One region of the Psychrobacter sp. Ps7 genome, then DNA from elsewhere that is predicted to be linked to it. Evidence: predicted binding sites of a transcription regulator. Region 1 holds the regulator's gene; the other holds the start of a gene.
What was found. Region 1 encodes PhoB, which activates phosphate uptake and scavenging genes when phosphate is short. Its sites were predicted from a motif close to TGTCATNAANCTGTCATAA; they were not measured.

Region 2: a site for PhoB is predicted at 2,048-2,066, ahead of pstS (phosphate ABC transporter substrate-binding protein PstS). Genes of this name have one in related genera too.

Annotation. Positions count from the first base shown of each region.
Region 1 covers NZ_JADQAH010000023.1:36,102-39,455, reverse strand. Annotated here, with positions in the region: gene asd (archaetidylserine decarboxylase) at 1-474, opposite strand, end outside; gene dtd (D-aminoacyl-tRNA deacylase) at 587-1,042, shown strand; gene phoB (phosphate regulon transcriptional regulator PhoB) at 1,199-1,903, shown strand; gene phoR (phosphate regulon sensor histidine kinase PhoR) at 1,984-3,087, shown strand; gene I3257_RS09080 (M23 family metallopeptidase) at 3,084-3,354, opposite strand, start outside.
Region 2 covers NZ_JADQAH010000012.1:454-3,807, reverse strand. Annotated here, with positions in the region: gene pstC (phosphate ABC transporter permease subunit PstC) at 1-615, opposite strand, end outside; gene pstS (phosphate ABC transporter substrate-binding protein PstS) at 812-1,975, opposite strand; TPP riboswitch at 2,268-2,412, shown strand; partial or broken gene I3257_RS06040 (phosphomethylpyrimidine synthase ThiC) at 2,661-3,354, shown strand, end outside.

The DNA.
Region 1 (3,354 bases):
CGGTACATAACGGGTTTTGGTTAAGGTGCCGGCGAAGGGCATATGTACACGGTGATAGTTACTGGGCGCAAGATAAACTGTCGCAAAACTGCCATCCGCAAAATAGCGTCCATCTTCACTGTCAGCAAGCAGTTGACCAACGTCATAATAGCGACCTTTTGCTTGAAGCAATTTATGGTCGTCAATTTGACCCAACTGCGAGATAATACCATCGGCAGGACTGACGATACCATGAGGCGTCATGTCGATAGGGCGCGCGTCTTCTTTTAGCTCACGAGTAAAAAAATCATTAAAGCTCTCATAGGCGTTGAGACTTTGGCGCTCATACTCGTCCAAGCTGACGTTGTAGGCTTTAGCAAAGCTACGGATAAACGTGCGTTTAACATAAGGATGGCGGCTAGCGGCTAGACGCCCAGCAACTTTACTCAGTTGCTGCTGCGGGACAAGCTGTTGTAAAGTAGTGAATACATTCATAATGAGGCTACCAAAATAGGGTGTGATGTAATAATTAATAAGCAAGAGAATGGCCGTATTTTATCATGGACGGCGTATTATTGTATGGGCATAATTGGTAAGGAATCCGTAAATGAAAGCACTTATACAGCGCGTACGCCGTGCTAGTGTCACCGTCGATGCGCAGTGTGTTGGTACGATTGAGCAAGGCATATTGGCTTATATTGGTTTAGGGCCTGATGACGACCTAACAAGCGCCCAGCGCATGGTGGATAAAATCCTCACCTATCGTATTTTTGACAATGATGATGATCCTGCCAAGTACGGCAAACTGGATAAAAATGTCCAGCAAGTTGGTGGCGGACTGTTATTGGTATCACAGTTTACGCTAATGGCAAAAACAGACAAGGGTCGTCGCCCTGACTTTGGTGGGGCGATGGCACCTAATGCGGCGCAAGCGTTGTTTGCACAATTGGTCGCCTACGCCAACACGCAACATTCAAACGTGGCAACGGGTCAGTTTGGCGCTAATATGCAAGTGTCGAGCGTCAATGATGGGCCATTGAATTTCTTGTTAGAAGTAGATTGAGTAAACTAAGCATTAGCCGTCACGAGACCTATGAACCGCTTAAAAGTTGAATGTCATTAAGCTGTCATAATTACCCCGTTTAATAGGGAGCAGCAGGCGAGCATTTATCGCCTTTTTTGTCAGCTAAATGTTGTCCTCTAACACTGAGAATGCCGTATGTATAATGAGCAAATTTTGATTGTTGAAGATGAACCTGCGATTCGTGAAATGATCGTCATGACGCTAGAGATGGCGGGATTTGATAGTTTGCAGGCAGCGGATGTATCTGAGGCGCACCAACAAGTGGTCGATCACCGCCCTGCGCTGATTTTGCTAGATTGGATGCTGCCCGGCGATAAAAGTGGCATTGATTTTTGTCGATTGCTCAAAAATGATGAGCTACTTGCTGAGATACCAGTCATTATGTTGACGGCTAAAAGTGAAGAGGACAGCAAGGTGCATGGCCTTGATGCTGGTGCTGATGATTATATGACCAAGCCTTTTTCGACACGTGAGTTAATATCCAGAATCAAAGCAGTATTGCGTCGTAGTAACGCGCTCAGTAGTGATAAACCTATCGAAATCGGCAATCTGAGCCTTGATCCCAAAAGTCAGCGGGTGACAGCGGCTGGTAAAGTGGTTGATGTTGGTCCTACGGAATATCGATTACTGGCATTTTTTATGAGTCATCCAGAGCGTGCCTATACGCGGACGCAGCTGCTAGACCAAGTATGGGGCGGTAATGTATATATCGAAGATAGAACCATTGATGTGCATATCAAACGTTTGCGGACATTACTACGACCGCATCAATGTGATACGTTGATACAGACAGTACGCGGGACAGGCTATCGATTTTCTAGCTTTATTGAACCAATTTAACGGACGGTTTTTATTCGCTATAAAAGCAGTATGTCAATCGTAGCACAGTGAAAAACGGCGAATAGTGATAAGGATGATGGATGAACACCCTAATATCGGCTCAAGGCGACCAACAAAATAAATCACTGCTAGCAACTCAGCAGAATACAACGGATCAACTCAAAAAAATTAGAAGCGCACTACGCGCATTGCGTGATGCGGTGGTTTTGCTCAATGACGATGATGGGCTCGAATGGTGGAATCAGGCCGCCGAAGATTTAATGTTGTTACAGTTATCAGATAAAGGTAAGTGCATTTTTGACTTTATTAGTGCGCCTGAATTTCGTCAGTATTATCAGGCGACGACCAACCCTAACGATGGTGCTCAGGATGGTGTGCACATTGTCTCGTGGCGCGCGCCCAAGCGTTATCTAAAGTGTGAGCTCACGCCTTTTGGCGATGAGAAGCTGCTCATTATTTATGATGTGACGCGCTTGCATCATTTAGAAGAGATGCGCCGCGATTTTGTGGCGAATGTCTCGCATGAGTTACGCACACCGTTGACCGTCATGATGGGTTATCTAGAAAATTTTTCGGATCAGCCAGATATGCCGCCGCATTGGAAGCGAGGGTTTGAGCTGATGAGCCAACAGACTGCGCGTATGAATAGAATTGTGAATGACTTATTGCTGTTATCTCGCATCGAAATCGAAGAAACCCATGAGCTCAGTTATATTGATATGACCAAGCTGCTGACCCATGTTTATGATGATGCGCAAGCGTACAATCAAGAGTATGGGCATACCATTCACTTGCAGATAGACACTTATGACGGACTGTATGGCTCAGAGATGTATCTAAATAGCGCGCTTTCTAATCTGGTGATTAATGCCATCAAATACACGCCCAAGGGCGGTAATATCGCCATTAGCTGGACAAAAACGTCAGAAGGTTGCCGATTTGCCGTCGAAGACAACGGTATTGGTATTGCACCTGAGCATATCGCACGGTTGACGGAGCGCTTTTATCGTATTGATAAAGGTCGTAGTCGGGCGACTGGCGGCACAGGGCTAGGTTTGGCCATCGTTAAACACGTCTTGTATCAGCATGAGGCTAATTTACAAATTGAATCAGTAGAAGGGGTAGGCTCGACGTTCAGTATGGTATTTCCAGCTGCCCACATTAGATCAGCTGCGATACCCTAATCTTTTTGTAAAAGTGGATAGGGGTTCACTGCACTGCCGCTGATATAAATACCGTAATGCACATGTGGCGGCGTACCTTTTGCATTGCCACTGTCGCCGACGTAGCCGATGATATCGCCAGCATCGACCCAGTCGTTTGGACTAATATCTGCATAATCTTCTAAATGCGCATAATAATGCCCTGCGCCGCCTGGTCCAACCACGACCACTACACGACCGCCTAACGTATTTTCACCAACTTTGCTGACGATGCCTTGTGTCGTGGCT
Region 2 (3,354 bases), on a different contig from region 1:
ACCATATGCTGATTCTTTAAGCAGGTCTGGCACGACCGAAAAAACATCGCGCATGGTGGCGGCGATAAATGGAATAATCATGATGGCAAGTACAAGGGATGCCGTAAACATGCCCAGTCCCATTGGTGCGCCCGTAAATAGCTTACCGATGATAGGTAGTGGGCCAATGTGCTCAATAAACCAAGGCTGAATGTGATCACCGAAGAAAGGCGCAAAGACAAACAATCCCCACATACCGTAAATGATAGAAGGGATACCAGCCAATAGCTCAATGGCGATACCAAGTGGTTTTTTGAGGAAGGTTGGGCACATCTCGGTCAAAAATATGGCAATGCCAAAACTGATTGGTACTGCAATTAAAATCGCGATAAAAGATGTCACCAACGTACCATAGATAGGTGCTAGCGCCCCGTACTCATTGGCGACCGTATCCCAATTATTACTCGTATAAAACCCAAGACCAAATGTTTGAATGCTCGGCCATGCTCCGATGATCAAGGAGACTAAAATGCCGCCCAACGATAAGAGTACTAATATGGCAAAAGCCTTAGTAGCATTCACAAACAATAAGTCATAGCGCTTTTGTTTAGCCAGTTGGGACCTTAAATCATTCATAAGTGTCTCAGCATTAAATAGAATCAAGTCAAAATAGTAGAAGCATTCATTCGGTTTTATCACAACAAACTTGTCATCAAATTTGCTGTGATAAAACCTCTCAAATAACTACCGGAGAATAGTTATTCGAGAGGATAACTCGAAAGGGACTAGTAAGGCACTGACAAGGTATTAAAGAATATTTAGCAGAAACAGGTTACTGAGCAGGCTTATAAACAGGCTGTCCATCACTGCCTTTTACCTCATTCCATTTTTCCTTGAATAAGGCAACGGCTGCATCAGAAAATGGTACGTAATCGAGTACCATGGCATCATCGTCGCCTTGGCTATAAGCCCAATCAAAGAAGTTCAACACGCCAGCCACTTGCTGAGGATTCTCTGGCTGCTTATGTACCAAGATAAAGGTCGCAGCAGCTATCGGCCATGCTTGCTCAGTCTCAGAGTTGGTGATGACTTTATAAAAGCCTGCTTGTTTTGACCAGTCGATATCACCTGCCGCAGCAAATGTCTCAGCAGATGGTTGAACGACGTTGCCAGCAGCGTTTTTCAATGCAGTATGTGACATGTTGTTTTGCTTAGCGTAGGCATACTCAACGTAGCCGATAGAGTTTTTCATACGGTTGACGTAGCTAGACACCCCTTCGTTACCTTTACCACCTGCACCAGTCGCAGACGTTGGCCATTTGACTGTTTTATCAACACCAACTGTGTCTTTCCAGTCTGGTGAAACTTTGGCTAAGTAATCAGTGAAGTTAAACGTTGTACCTGAACCGTCTGAGCGGAATACGGTAGTAATAGCAGCATCAGGCAAGGTCAAATCTGGGTTCATGGCTGTGATAGCAGGGTCATTCCAATTACTGATTTTACCCAAATAGATGTCTGCTAACGTTGCACCGTCTAATTTCAACGCGCCCGGCTCAATACCATCGATGTTGACGATTGGCACGACGCCACCGATAACCGTCGGAAACTGAATCAAGCCTGCTGCGTCTAGCTCTTCAGGCGTCATTGGCGCGTCAGACGCCCCAAAATCGACTGTTTTTGATTCGATTTGTTTGATACCACCAGAAGAGCCAATCGACTGGTAATTGACTTGACCACCGGTAGCAGCGTTGTAGTCGTAAGACCATTTAGCATAGATAGGCTGCGGGAACGATGCCCCTGCACCCGTGATATTCATAGCGATATTCTCAGCAGATTTAAAACCTGCTGCAGAAGCAGACGTTGTCTGAGTAGTTGCTTCAGTGGTGGTGACAGCGCTACTGCTATCCGCAGCTGGCTCTGTCGTTTCAGTCGATTTATTACATGCCGTAAGCACTAATGTACAACTAACGGCCACTGCTAATAACGAATAACGCATGTAGGACTCCTAAAGTTTAACAACGATACAAAAAAGCATTGTTTGTGACATGCGTGCTATCTTGCCAAATCTTTATGACAGTTTAATGACAACCTCTGCAATCTTTCATTCGCTTTACATAATATTTAGATAAGCTATCTACAGCTCAGTAATATCAAGTGATTTCAATCACTGGTACTCTAGAGTCGTTCTCATAAAAACATCGAACCTCAAACTCAACGCCTAATATTTTCATCTAAATATCATTAGCCCTCATTGCAGAACTTTGTTAGTATTGATGTGATTTACAACACTGACAGACTCGGGGTGCGGTGTATTATCGGCTCGCTTTACTAAACTTGCTTTATTAAAGTAGTCGCCTTTATACATTCGCTGAGAGATCACCCGCCGAACCTGATGCGGTTAGTACCGACGCAGGGAAGTCTTAAGCACTTTGTTATTTATGGCAAAGGACGTGCAGAAATGCCTTTTTTATCCTCATTACTCCCTTAATGTGCGTGATGTACTATTAAGTAGTGAAGACTGATATAAAGCTGCGTCCAACGTTTGATGAGCATCATCCGCGACTATATTTTTTGGTCGTAGGCTGATGCTCATGAGCTAAATTTGTCTGGATCACAGATGCTACCCCCGCAGCTACTGGCGGTGTTGTTTTTATTCAAAAACCAACACGCTAGGACAGCATATGACAAATTTATTAGCTACTTCTCCTTCTCAAAAACCTTCTAAGACAGACGCGTTAAAGACCCCTGCTCACCGCAGTGCCAGTGATGCTCGTTTCGAAGAAGACGCTCGCGATTTACACCGCATACTCCCCGCCTCCCGTAAAGTCTATATCGAAGGCTCTAGATCCGATATTCAAGTACCCATGCGTGAAATCACGCTTGATCCTACCCCTGTGCAAGGCGTTTCTGAGAACGAATGGGAACAGAACCCACCATTTTATGTTTATGACACATCAGGCGTTTATACCGATCCCAACGTCGAGATTGATTTGACCAAAGGCTTACCAAAGCTTCGTGAAGGTTGGATTGCTGAGCGCGGTGATACCGAACAGTTAAGCGGACTGTCTAGCTCTTATGGAATGGCACGCGCCCGCGATATCAGTACTGCCAATCTACGATTTGCTCATATCGACAAACCTCGCCGCGCCAAAGATGTCGATGGCAAAGCAGGTAACGTCACGCAGATGTACTATGCACGCCGCGGTATTATTACGCCTGAGATGGAATATATCGCCATTCGCGAAACGCAAAAACAACACGCCTTGACTGATATGCGCCAGCACGAAGGCGAGACTTTTGGGGCGCATACGCCTGCGATTATCACCCCTGAATTTGTGCGTAGCGAAGTGGCGGCTGGGCGAGCGATTATTCCTA